3 regions of the Paenibacillus sp. FSL K6-2393 genome follow, and region 3 is predicted to be linked to each of the others. Evidence: riboswitches for the same ligand, from Rfam matches in the RefSeq annotation. Region 3 holds a riboswitch; each other region holds the start of a gene.
What was found. A riboswitch is a leader RNA that binds a small molecule or an ion and turns the genes downstream of it on or off. The one in region 3 is predicted to bind S-adenosylmethionine.

Region 1 (4,662 bases), 4.1 Mb from region 3:
GCACCTGTGCTTCCTGCAGGGAAGGAATCGTCTCAAACGCCAGAATATCAGCACCCGCTTCAATCAGCGCCGCCATACGTGGACGGTGAAATGCGGCAAGCGTCTCATCCGACACGCCGTAATGTCCCACATACTCTGAACCATCCGCCAGATAGGCGCCGTACGGTCCAACGGACCCGGCAATAATTGGACGTGGACGAAGACTGTCTTCTTCGCGATCCCCTGTACGATCTGTTATATGCTCCTCATTCTCCACGGTCTCGGAACGTACCGAAGGAACTCCTATAAGCCGACCTGTCGAGCTTTCTCTCCCTACTAAACCGTCCTGCACTTCTGCCCACACGTCATCTCTCGCCTGTGCAGCCAGTTCCACCGTCTTGCGGATCAGCTCCAGTGCTGCCTGTTCATCAATCCCTCTCTTGCGGAAACCATCCACCGTCGCCTGATAACTGGATGTAATCGCACAGTCGGCTCCTGCTCGAAAATAATCTGCATGGACCTGAACAATAACATCCGGATTCTCAAGCAACACACGAGCAGACCATAGTGGATCATCGAGATCACATCCATGCTGTTCAAGTTCCGTTGCCAGCGCTCCATCCAGAATCATGACCGGATGTTCACGCAGGATCTGTTCTATGGGGTTAGTCTGTTGTGCTTGCGTCATGTACTTGTCCTCTTTTCTTATTCACACGTTCTGTCAGATAATAAGCAGCGTAACATACTGCGATAAACGGAACCCCACAATACAGCGCAATTCGCTGTGTCGGGTCAAAGGCAATACCTATGCATGAAGCTAGGCATAATATAAATGAAACAATTGGTACCACCGGATACAGTGGTGTGCGGTAGACCAGATCTTTGACCGCATGTCCTTCCCGGATATATTGTCTGCGGAACATGTATTGGGAGGCACTGATGCTCATCCATACCGCAACGACAGCCAGACCTGAGATGGAGACCAGAGTAATATACACGGTACCTGGTGCAATGATGCTGGACAGCAAAGCTAGTGCACCACCCACCATACTGATCAGAAGTGCATTCAGCGGTACCCCGCGTTTGGTCAGTTTGGCAAACCACGGAGAGATTGTTTTTTTATCAGCCAGAGACCAGAGCATCCGTGAAGATGCATATAGGCCCGAATTGGCAGCAGAGAGAATCGCCGTTAGAATAACAAAGTTCATAATGTCTGCTGCATAGGGTACTCCCACCCGCTCCATTACCGCTACAAACGGACTTTCCAGTACACTGGCATCCGACATGGGCAGCAAGGCCGACAAGATAACAATCGTTCCGATGAAGAAAATAACCAAACGCCACAGCGTTGTATGAATAGCCTTTGGTATCGTCTTTTCCGGATTCTCCGTCTCACCGGCGGCAATGCCGATTAACTCGGTGCCTGAGAAGGCAAAGTTTACAGCAAGCATAGTCATCAATATCGCTGTAGCCCCATGAGGGAACCACCCGGATGCAGTAATATTTGATAGAAATGGAGCCGGTTCAGAATCCGCCATGGGAATGATACCAAACATGGCTGCGCCACCGATAATAATGAAGATTACGATAGTCACTACTTTTACAGATGAGAACCAGAACTCGGATTCCGCAAATAATTTCACTGTTAAAGCGTTGAACAGAAAGATCATCAGTGCAAAGAGCGCACTCCATATCCATACGTTGACCGATGGGAACCAGCGCTGCATCAGCAATCCGGCGGCTGTGAATTCGGAGCCAAGCGCAACAGTCCAGGTTAACCAGTATAACCAAGCCACCGTGTAGCCTGTTGCCGGTCCGATATATTTGGCTGCATAACTATGAAATGCTCCCGTCTCTGGCATATGAACAGACAGTTCACCAAGACAGAGCATCACCAGATATACAACAATGGCTCCGATCAGATAGGACAGAATGGTTCCCAGTGGTCCCGCTTGCTGAATGGTGTACCCTGAGCTGAGGAATAATCCCGTTCCAATGACTCCTCCTAGAGAGAGCATGACCACATGCCGTGCCTGCATTTTCCGCTGAAAATGCCCTTTGTCGTTGTTGTTCTCCATACCTGCTGCTCCCCTACTTCTTCATCCAGAAAAAACAAAAAAGACCCACTCTGCCTAAAGAGTGCGCCGTTACTGACAAATAAAAACAAACGCTCCTATCTATCAGGCTTTCACCCGCTGGAATTAGCACAGTATCCTTCAGATCTGTTGCTGAGGTTTCTAAGGGCCAGTCCCTCCACCTCTCTGGATAAGAAAATGATTTTTTATAAATATAGCGATCTATCATGAATGTGTCAACATTTAAATAATAAATGGCACACCTCGCTATTCGGTGGAAGACCCCGGATTGGTGATGGTGGTCTTTACCTCATACGTGATCGGCACGGTGCTAAAAATTTTATCCCAATCGTCTTTGACTTTTTTCCATGTTTTGGGTTCTTTGATACGCAAGCTATCCCGAAAATCCGCAACATCTACTTTATAGGTATGCTGAAGTTTGTATAACACCTGTCGAATCTGTTGTTCGGCCAGTTCAGCAAATTCTTTTTCCAATTCTCTGAGATAAGCACCTTTTTCCTCTTCCTCGGGAGCACGCCAATCCTCCATCAACCAACCTTCGGATTCAGTCTTCACATGGAATGAAATATCATCGCCAACCACTTTTGGAATTATTTTTGTTTTTTTCTTTTTCATTTCATATACCACGGTGAATCCCGCTTTATTGTATGTCTTCAAGATGCCTCCTTTTTCTTTAGGTCTGATCCACGATAGCCCTTCTAGATCCGTTTGGCTGAGTTCCCCGATGAATTTGGTCGTTTTCCCATCAAAGATACTGGCACCGGAGAATTTGTCCTCTCCATTGGAGTTCAGTACATTTTGGAGCAAGAAGCTGGAACCAGATTGCATTTGTGCATCTAATTTGGAGAGTAGAACGGGGTCCAGGATTTTATTGGACAAGTACGAATTACCGGTAATGCCTGTCAGATAAAATGCTGGAATCCGGGAAGGATCATCTGAAGTCAGTACATCAACAGCGCGATGATGGCTAATCAACACCAGACAGTTAGGGCGAATATCGTTATCCCGAAGTACAAAATCCAGCAGCTGATCCAGACCATACTTTTTGGCAATATCCTTGGACACAACGATGACCTTCAGATGATGTCCGATGAGCGGGTGATCTCGCCTCAGTGCAAACTGACGAAAGATTTGCAGCAAGGAATCTCCGGTAAGCTGTTCATTGGAATAGGACGTTTTACCAGAAGAAGGCGAACCGGATTGTTGGCTCTTTTGACTGCTGGAATTACCGGGAGCAATCTGTACCGTGGCCGTCAAATTGTTCTGCTTGGAATACGCTCCTCCCTGATTAGCGATGTCTTTCTCAAATTCCGTCTCTTTGCCGATATCGATCCCAAGACCGACGTAGACACTTAGATCCTCTATCTCCCGACTGCTCCAACATCCGGATATCGTTAAGAGAATGCATAATACAGTGGCTAAGCGTAACAACATACGGAATGTAATCATGCATGCTTGCCTCCTTTTTTGCGAATCAGACTTAACAACAGTAGTACCAGAGGTAAAATGCCAAACAAAAATACGGACACATTGCCCAGCATATCTCCTAGTTTGAAGGTATCATCCACGGTTTTGGGCATCATTGCTGTCAGATAAATGAACGGAAGCAGGCCGTACATGATGCCTTTGATTTTTTTGGAACGAAACAAGTCACGAATACCCACCGAAGCGCAGTAATGTGTAATAGCTGTAGTCGAAAAGATTTGCATAATCCAGATGACCAGCAATAAGGATTCAAAACGCTCGAATATCAGACCCTGAATTTCGAAGCTCCTTACCAAATCCAACGTTGGCCAGGTTCGAGTTTTGATGCCATCGAGCGATAAACTGCCTATAACCATCACGACCGTGATCAAGTAGATAATAGTGGATATGAGTATCCCCCAGGTCATCGCTTTATTGCTCTTTTTCGGATTTTTCATATAGGCAGTCATGATTAACATCACCTCATAGCCTGTATAAGATAATAGTGAAGGCTTCAACCCATGGAAAACGGGCATAAGCCCATCACCGAGCACGGGTCTCAAATTGCCTATCTCGAATAGCTGATTACTAAGCAAAATTTCAATCACAAATATAATAATCGTAATCGGAAGGATGATCTCAAACACGCGTACGATAACGCCAAGCCCGCCTGAGATCATATATACACCGATCCACATGAAGACCATCACAATTGCCCAGGTGGGGGTGCGTTCGAGTAGATACATCCCGGTTACTTCAGCCATAACTCTGATTTCGAATGCGGCAATCACTATGAAATACATAATCATAGACAATCCCAGTATGTAAGCAATCCAGCTGCCCGTAATCTCACGAGTGAACTGGAAGACGGTTTTCTCCGGAAATCTGCGACACAGTGTAACCAGAATTATTCCGACACCTATGATAATGAATCCAGATAGGATAATGGAAATCCAGACATCCGGTGTTCCGACAGCTTTGCTAGTCGTTCGAGGCAACGTCAATATCCCGGCACCAAGCATGTAATTGACAATAATTACAACGGCCTGTGTCGTGGTTAGCTTTCCTTGGGAGCCATTCACTTTAGTTCACCTCCAGACCTTCAGTAGATGGAATTCCATTT
Region 2 (4,662 bases), 3.8 Mb from region 3:
GACGTTAACATTTTGTCACAAAGCGCGACGTCAATGAACATTTTATCCGGTATAATGAATTTAGTTGTGAAATAAGTGTCAAAGTACCGAAACAAGCGGAGAATATTCTTCGCCATCTTAAACCAACAGCGGGTGAGAAAAAATTGAAACACTTAACTTTGTTTAAATGGTTAACCGTATTAACCTGTCTTGTCATGTTTCTGGCCACTTTTGGTGGAGGCATCGTAACCAAAACGGAATCTGGCCTTGGCTGCGGAACGGAATGGCCTTTATGTAACGGAAAACTCGTTCCGGCGCATACTGTGGCTTCACTTATTGAATATTCCCATCGCGCTGTAAGTGCACTGGCTGGACTGTTGTCCATTGCCTCGTTTGTTGCTTTTCTGCGGTTTGGCAAGTCACGCCGTGACCTGCAATTGTTTTCTTTCTTAACTCTGGTATTTGTTATCGTCCAGGGAATCATGGGGGCTTTTGCCGTTGTCTTCTCCCAATCTTCAGCAGTCATGGCACTGCATTTTGGCTTTGCACTGATTGCTTTTGCCAGTTCTCTAATGATGGCGCTGGGCATCAGGCAAGAGGCAAAAGATGGCGGATTGGAGCGACTGAATAAATACCCTCGGGTTAGTAAAAAATTCAGGAATCTGGTCTGGTTCTCCACCATTTACACATATCTCGTGGTATACACGGGTGCATTTGTGAGTCACACGGATTCTGCCGGCGGATGTTCCGGATTTCCGCTCTGTAACGGGCAGATTATTCCTGAGCTTTCGGGTGGGGTAGCGGTTGCTTTTGCTCACCGTGCAGCAGCTGCGTCGCTCGTGATTGTTATTGCAATCCTGGGTCACTTCGCTTACCGTAATCATCCGGACAATAAGGAAATGCGTACTCTGGGTGTGGTATCCGTTGTTCTTATTCTGATGCAAGTAGTCATTGGTATTTTCATGATGGTGACAATGAACCGTCCGGAAGTATACATGTTCGTAGCTCTTGCTCATATGCTGGATATCGCCATATTGTTCGGAGTCTTAACGTATATGAGTTTCCTGGTGTACAAGCTGTATCGCCCGGTTAATCGTTTCTAAGATATAGATTCACTTTTTCAAAGGTACTTGGGCTAAATATGAAAGTCCACCATCCAGTGATGTACATCATTGGACAGGTGGACTTTGTTTGATGTCAGGGGGATCAGGGCAACCTATGGCAAGCAGCAATTACACGGATTGGATGATGTGTTAAGGTGATGAATTCTTGTTGATTTGGAAAAGAGGAGGTTAGATATGCTGCGAACGTTGTTGGGGGAAAAGCCACGTATAAACGAAGGTAAATTGAAGGCAGCGATGGACGCAATGGCGCATACGCTTGAGCTATTTCAACGACAAATGCATGTGGACCATGATCCCACGCATGACTATCGGAAGCTGTATGTGTGGACTCAGGGACTCATCTCCTCACTGGATGAACTGGAGCAAAGCTGTTTCGCTGCTGCTCATTTTCGCAAAAAGGTCGTTGCAGGTTCAACGGATGATATGACGCCGACTGAAAAAGCCGAGTATGCTCGGTATGTGTATTTCTACAAAGATGGCTTTATCCGCTGCTTTGCCATTCTGGATAAAGTCGGCACCGTCTTAAATGAAATATTCCAACTGAATACGTCAAATACCAAAGCGCATTTTTCATATTTTACTGTGTTGAGGCAGTTCGATTATGTGAGGGAGCATCATGATCTTGCGTTGCGATTGATTCAGATCAAGGACTCTTATCGTGAGCCGATGAGCAAGCTGCGCAAACGTCGTAATATGGAAATTCACTACATGAACTCCGAAATGCACGATGACCTGTGGCAGTTACACCAGACATTACAAGGTAAAGTGAAGTTGGAGGATCTGAATCAGCATGTGCAGGAAATGCGTCAAGGCGTCGATATGGTCTGTGAAACGTTAACAGCCTCTTATAGTTATATCAATAATATATGGAAAAGAAATAATTCCCTTTGACAAATCGGAATACTTGGAATATACTGAGTTTCAATCGAATGTTACACGGATAGAACTGATATTTCGGAAGTTACGTTCACATTATAAAGCATAAACTACATGAACTTATAAAATCCTACAACAACATATTTCTTATCGAGAGCGGCGGAGGGACAGGCCCGATGAAGCCCGGCAACCGATTTGTAACGACATGATCTTGTATCATTCGTTATAGATGTTAGGTGCTAATTCCTACAAAATGGTGCAAGACACGATTTTGGCAGATGAGAAGGTATATTCTTTCACGTGAAGAGCCCTCTTTGTATCTGCAAAGGGCTCTTTTTTGTACTTTAAGGGGAGTTTTCCTTTAGATCGGGTAAAGATACATGTAGGTGGTTGGAAAGGGGCAAGTGCGATTGATTGAATTAAAAGGTTTAACGAAAACATACGGCAAAGGGGCAAAATCTACAACAGCGTTATCCGAGCTGAATTTGAGCATCCAAAAGGGCGAAATCTACGGAGTGATTGGCCATTCTGGAGCGGGCAAAAGTACATTGATTCGCTGTATTAATTTGCTGGAGCGCCCTACGGAGGGTGAAGTATGGGTTGACGGGATCAACCTGACTGAACTGAGCAAAACCGAATTGCAGCAACAGAGACGCAAGATCGGGATGATTTTCCAACACTTTAATTTGTTATCCTCGGCAACGGTATATGACAATGTAGCTTTTCCACTAAAACTTGTGAATACACCCAAAGATGCCATTGATCGCAAAGTGAAGGAAATGCTCGCACTGGTTGGTCTGGAACACCATAGCAGCAAATATCCGGCTCAATTATCGGGTGGACAGAAACAACGTGTCGGGATTGCGAGAGCACTTGCAAGTGACCCAAATGTACTTCTCTGTGATGAGGCTACTTCGGCACTTGATCCGCAGACGACAAATTCAATCCTGAAGTTACTGCTCGACATTAATGAAAAGTACAACCTTACAATTGTGCTGATCACACATGAGATGCATGTCATTCAGAACATCTGTGACAAAGTGGCTGTCATTCATCAAGGTGGTATTGTGGAACAAGGACCTGTAACAGAAGTGTTCCTGAAGCCGCAGCACGCGATTACGCGGGACTTCATGATGCGTGACCATGAAGCTGGACTTGCCCTAGAGGAGACGGCTCTGGCGAATGCAAGCATTGAATTGCAGGCAGGTGTTGCTTCCAAACTTGTGAAGATATCTTTTCTGGGTAACAAAACGTATGAAGCGATTTTGTCCAGGACGGTACGTAAGACGGATGTGGATTTTGCCATCCTGCAGGGTACAATCTCTACGATTAAACAGGTGCCTTATGGACAGCTGACCGTTCGGTTCGAGGGTGATTCAATTGCGATTGATCGGACGATATCAGAATTGACCGCAGAGGGACTTGATGTGGAGGTGCTTCGTTAGATGGATTTTTCAACAGTTCGCTGGGAAGAGGTTGGTAAAGCCTCCATTGAGACACTGCAAATTTTGGGTGTATCAGGCTTGTTTACCGTTATCTTAGGTTTACCGCTCGGAGTTCTGCTGTTCATGACGGCTAGATCTGCTTCGATCAAGTCACGGGCAGTGTACACGATACTATCTCTGATTGTTAATATTTTGCGCTCAGTCCCATTTATCATATTGATTGTTGCTCTTATTCCATTCACTCGTATACTCGTCGGTACAGCTACAGGAGTGTTAGGTGTTATACCACCTTTAGTTATTTCAGCAGCTCCTTACTTTGCTCGCTTGGTGGAGACGACGTTGCGAGAAGTTGATCGGGGTGTCATTGAAGCGGCGCAGTCGATGGGTGCATCAACCGGACAGATTGTAAGACGGGTGTTACTGCCTGAGGCACTGCCTGGTCTGCTTGCTGGTATAACAATCACGATCGTTACGCTTGTCTCTTATACGGCGATGGCGGGCATGGTTGGTGGTGGAGGTCTTGGAACACTGGCAATTAACTATGGATACTTCCGTTATCAAAATGAAATCATGATTATATCTGTAGTGTCGATGATCATTCTTGTGCAAATTCTCCAGATGGCTGGGGATCGCTTGGTTACATTTTTCACCAGGAAATAACACATAGATAACTTGATGGATATGCATTTTATGCGGACGCCACATGAAAAAAAATGATTAGAGAAGGGGTTTTACACATGAAAAAATGGTCTTTTGCTCTACTTAGCCTTATGTTAATTGCGGTTCTCGCAGCTTGCGGAAACAACAAGGACGCCGATAGCGGCGCAGACAATTCAGCAGGTGCACCGCGCACGGTTGAATTGAAAGTTGGAGCTTCACCTACACCACATGCAGAGATTCTGGAAAGCATCAAGCCTGAACTGGAAGCACAAGGTATTCGTTTGCAAGTTGTTACGTTTAATGACTATGTACAACCCAACCAGCAACTTGCTGATAAAAAATTGGATGCAAACTTCTTCCAGCACCAACCTTATCTGGACACAGAGAATAAAGAACGTGGATTCAACCTCGTTTCTGTAACACCTGTTCATGTTGAACCTTTTGGTGGATACTCCAAAAAGATTAAGTCTTTGGATGAATTGGCTGACGGCGCAAAAGTAGCAATTCCAAATGACCCATCCAATGGTGGACGTGCTCTGTTGTTGCTCGCGAAGGAAGGTATCATTACGCTGAAAGAC
Region 3 (4,662 bases):
AGGTTGATGCTTGGTAGATCGGTACACTGGATGCTCCAGTCGTTTTGTCAATTTCATCTCCAAAATGGAGCAATTTGGTATCAAATTTCAACTCGGAATTAGGCTTGTTATTGGACTCACTCATGAGTGCACGCCTCCTTCCACTTCCTGTTGTGCAGCTGTCAGCGCATTGCCGAGATCTGCAATCAGATCATCCGCATGTTCAATGCCTACGGAGAACCGGAGCAAACGGTCATCCACACCCACGGCGTCACGAATCTCAAGCGGAATATCCGCATGCGTTTGTACCGCTGGGTAGGTCATGAGTGATTCGACTCCGCCGAGACTTTCGGCAAAAGCAATGAGTTTGATATGACGCAGCAATGGTTCAACATAACGTGCATCCTTCACTTTGAAAGAGAAGATACCTGTGTTACCCGTGGATTGTTTGTTCTGTATCTCATACCCCGGATGATCGGATAGACCTGGATGATATACTTCAACCACCGCTGGGTGCTCAAGCAAGTATTTAGCAATAGTAAGTGCATTGTGCTCATGACGCTCCATGCGAAGAGCCAGCGTTTTCATACCTTTCATCAACTGGTAGGAGTCACTTGGAGACAATACCGCTCCAATGGAATTATGCAGGAACGCCATCTCTGCAGATAACGCTTCACCTTTGGTAATAATTAGTCCGGCCAACACATCATTGTGTCCGCCCAGATATTTGGTAGCGCTATGAATGATGATATCGGCACCCAGTTCAATCGGACGTTGGAAAAATGGAGTCAGCAACGTGTTGTCAACAATAGTCAACAGGTTGTAACTTTTCGCCCAGGAAGCAACGGCTTCCACATCGGTGATCATCATCAGTGGATTGGTTGGTGTCTCAATAAATACAGCTTTTGTATTCGGCTGACGAACCTTCTCCAGTGCTGCAAGGTCATTCGTGTCCACATAACTTGCCGTTACGCCGAAACGGGACAGAATACGTTCCAGCAGACGATAGGTTCCACCATACAGATCCAGCGATACAATCAGATGATCCCCTTGACCAAACATGGCAAAAATCGTTTGCAGCGCGGCCATTCCCGAGCTACAGGCAAACCCTGCATCACCAGACTCCAGCGCTGCGGCCGCTTCTTCCAATACTTTACGGGTTGGATTAGTCGTACGAATATAATCAAACCCCGTGCTTTGTCCAAGCTTCGGGTGGCGAAACGCAGTGGATTGATAGATCGGAAAGTTAATGGCGCCTGTTACCGGTTCATTGATGGACCCAATTTGTGCTAAGCGGCTTTCGATTTTCAACTTGTTGTTGTCTTCCATTGCTGCATCCTCCTGTAATCTCGATTAGATTTGCGGGCCAATATCGTAAGGTGTTTCTTGATACACATAGTAATTGAGCCAGTTAGAGAATAATAAGTTGGCATGAGCGCGCCAAGTAGCCGGTGGCACACGGGAAGGATCATCATTCGGATAATAATGTCTAGGCAATGCGATATCCAACCCTTTGGCTGCATCCCGGTCATACTCCCACTTTAATGAGAACGGGTCATACTCGGCATGTCCTGTGGCAAAAATCTGTTTGCCGTCTTTGGTAGCAACCAGGAAGATCCCCGCTTCCTCGGATTCAGCCAAAATCTCTAAATTCTCATTCTTTTCAATATCTTCGCGTCTCACTTCCGTATGACGGGAATGTGGAACGTTGAATACTTCATCGAATCCACGCAACAACGGAACATGTGGTTTATTGATGGTATGCGGGAAAACGCCAAAACACTTTTCATCCAGTGCAACCTTGGGTACGTCAAAATGATGGTATAAACCTGCCTGGGAAGCCCAACATATGTGGAGGGTTGAAGTCACATTGGTTTTGGTCCATTCAAAGATCTCTTGGATTTCATTCCAATAGTTCACGTCTTCGAAATCCATCTGTTCCACCGGAGCACCCGTAATAATCATTCCATCGAAACGGCGGTTCTCAATCTCATCAAAGGTTTTATAGAACAGATCCAAATACTCCTGAGACGTATTCTTCGACGTATGGGATTTGGGATGTACGAGAACAACATCTACCTGAATAGGCGTGTTTCCCACCAGACGAAGCAATTGTGTTTCGGTCGTTTCCTTTGTGGGCATCAGGTTTAATATAGCGATACGGAGTGGACGAATATCCTGCTGATATGCAGAAGTTTCATCCATGACGAAGATATTCTCTCCTTCAAGTACTTCTTTTGCTGGTAGAGTATCGGGTATTTTGATTGGCATAGTAAGTCTAACTCCTCCTTTTGCATAGATAGATGCAGCCACCCCTGGCTTGATGTCTTCACATCAATACAGGTATAGACTGCCTTGAGCTTGTAAAAACATTGAATTACTCTTTCATCCAACGTTACAAACAACCTCAAGTTCCTTAGCGAAAATCACTGCTGAGAAGTCGGGGCATATAACAAAGACCTTCCTCGGATTTCGAGAAAGGTCATATGTAAAAAAGATATGCGCCTCTCTCATCTCTCAGTTACAACAGTGCCACTTGACACTTAGTCGCTGCAAGAATTAGCACCGTGCGGTATACCGCCGGTTGCCGGGTTTCATCGGGCCAGTCCCTCCACCTACTCTTGATAAGATTTCGCTGTATTAGATTGTAATTAAATATGGTTCACCGTCTACTTTATTACATTAATGCCCTCACGTCAAGATGCAGTTCGATGTCTGCTTCCCAGATCGGAACCGTTCATCATCCGTTGTCATACACTGCCTCAGGGCGCGAAATAGACACATTTTTGCGCTTGAAAGCACCTTGTACCAGCGGTATACTAAACAAGGTGTTATAAACCCTTATGTGAGAGGTGACATATTAAATGGATGGCGACCCGAGGCCTGACTGGCAGCCGAATTCCGACAAACTGCATAGAGAATTGACATCAGCATGCCGGCAGCGGGACGTGACTTCCGTTTGATTATATAATGAACGCAGCCCTGATCTCCAGGCTCCGCTGCCGACCGGCTGATTTGTTCTTTTTGCGCCCATAATGATAATATCCGCCAAGTTGGCGGGTGCAGAAGGAGTAGATTAACGATGAAAATCCGGTTGGTAAACAACGGTGTATTTATTCCGGTGGACGACATTCAGCAGGCGCTGACTCCACCAGCGGAAGGATTTTACTGGATTGATGCAGACGTAGACGATTTGGCGGTACTTCAGCCGCTGTTCTTGATGCATGATCTGGCTGTGGAAGACTGTCTCAGTGACGAAGAACAACGTCCGAAGATTGAAATTTATGAGAACCATTATTTTATTGTGATTAATAGTATCCGTTTCGATGATGAAGAGATATTTCTACGTGCGGTGAACTTATTCCTCGGCAGACATTTCATTATTAGTGTTACGAAGCAAAAGGTCAGCGAATTGCGCACACTGAAACCAATCCTGTGGGAACAGGAAATCAGTACACCGGATCGCCTGCTGTATTTGCTGGTTGACTTGATTGTTGATAATTATTTCACCGTAGGTGACCGAATTGAAGCACGGATTGAGAAGCTTGAGGAAGACATTCTGATGCACACCAAAAAGTCACATCTGAATGAAATTATCGGGCTACGCAGTGAGATTCTGTGGCTCAAGAAAGTGCTCGGACCTCAGAAAGAGGTCATTAACACCCTGAACAAAAAAGATCTGCGTCTCATTGATGATCAACTGCAAAAGTATTTCAGTGACATCTATGAGAATGCTGTAAAAATATCTGAAACCTTTGAGACTTATCGCGACCTGATGGGCAACTTGCGAGAAGCCTACCAATCCAGTATTGCGAACCGGGCGAATGAGATCATGCGTGTATTTACCGCCATTACCACGGTCTTCATGCCGCTGACGGTCATTACCGGTATATACGGCATGAACTTTACGAATATGCCAGAGCTTAACTGGAAATACAGCTATTTTGTTGTGATTGGTCTGATGGTTACACTGGGCCTGAGCATGTTCTTCATTTTCCGCAAGAAAGACTGGGTATGAACTCGTATGAAATAACAAAGACGAAGCGCTCCTCCGGGAGAAACGCCTCGTCTTTTTTCATTTCTGATCATTAACCAACATTCTTCTCTGTCTCTGCGTGCCGACGAAAACGGATTCGAATCATGCGCAGTCTTTCATAGACCTGCTCCAGACTTCCTCCATCGGGTTTCTCTCCTCCATACACCTTATGTAATACTGGCTTCAGGAACGTATCTCCCAGCTCCTCATACGCACTCCATACGGCCTCTTGTTCGTTCTCTGGCATCACTGCCAGCTCCACATCAAGAAGACAATCGGTGTCATAACCTTCGTGATCCAGTGCCTCTAACAGCTCAACCAACTCGCGTCGGGATAATCCGGATCGATTAACAATCTCCTCTAACGTATACCCTTCCTTCATGCCTTCAAGCACCTGCTTACGCGTGGTGAACTTATCAAGTTCCTGCTTGTACTTTTGCTCTCTCTGCCTGTATAACCAACTCTCATACTCTTTTTCCTTCAGCGCCGTGTATACCCAGTCCAGCGGGAATGTCGTTGAACGCTCCAACCCGTTTGTAATCTCCATCCATTCCGTACCATACTCAGTTGCTTTGCTCTCTCCTACGCCCGGCAGTTGCATCAGTTCATCCAGCGATTGCGGAACAAAGGCACTGATCAAACGCAGC

Region 1: it holds a riboswitch for S-adenosylmethionine, as region 3 does, so the genes downstream of both, mmuP (S-methylmethionine permease) here and metA (homoserine O-acetyltransferase MetA) in region 3, are expected to answer to the same signal.
Region 2: it holds a riboswitch for S-adenosylmethionine, as region 3 does, so the genes downstream of both, MHI14_RS05250 (methionine ABC transporter ATP-binding protein) here and metA (homoserine O-acetyltransferase MetA) in region 3, are expected to answer to the same signal.

What each region holds. Positions count from the first base shown of each region.
Region 1 covers NZ_JBBOCU010000001.1:933,111-937,772, reverse strand. Annotated here, with positions in the region: gene mmuM (homocysteine S-methyltransferase) at 1-667, opposite strand, end outside; gene mmuP (S-methylmethionine permease) at 645-2,057, opposite strand; SAM riboswitch class I at 2,150-2,251, opposite strand; gene MHI14_RS03920 (Ger(x)C family spore germination protein) at 2,322-3,524, opposite strand; gene MHI14_RS03915 (spore germination protein) at 3,521-4,621, opposite strand; gene MHI14_RS03910 (spore germination protein) at 4,661-4,662, opposite strand, start outside.
Region 2 covers NZ_JBBOCU010000001.1:1,206,954-1,211,615, forward strand. Annotated here, with positions in the region: gene MHI14_RS05240 (COX15/CtaA family protein) at 195-1,082, shown strand; gene MHI14_RS05245 (Cthe_2314 family HEPN domain-containing protein) at 1,278-1,994, shown strand; SAM riboswitch class I at 2,124-2,264, shown strand; gene MHI14_RS05250 (methionine ABC transporter ATP-binding protein) at 2,390-3,424, shown strand; gene MHI14_RS05255 (methionine ABC transporter permease) at 3,425-4,084, shown strand; gene MHI14_RS05260 (MetQ/NlpA family ABC transporter substrate-binding protein) at 4,162-4,662, shown strand, end outside.
Region 3 covers NZ_JBBOCU010000001.1:5,012,454-5,017,115, forward strand. Annotated here, with positions in the region: gene MHI14_RS22055 (trans-sulfuration enzyme family protein) at 1-124, opposite strand, end outside; gene MHI14_RS22060 (PLP-dependent transferase) at 121-1,308, opposite strand; gene metA (homoserine O-acetyltransferase MetA) at 1,333-2,250, opposite strand; SAM riboswitch class I at 2,487-2,610, opposite strand; gene corA (magnesium/cobalt transporter CorA) at 3,062-3,997, shown strand; gene MHI14_RS22075 (HRDC domain-containing protein) at 4,068-4,662, opposite strand, start outside.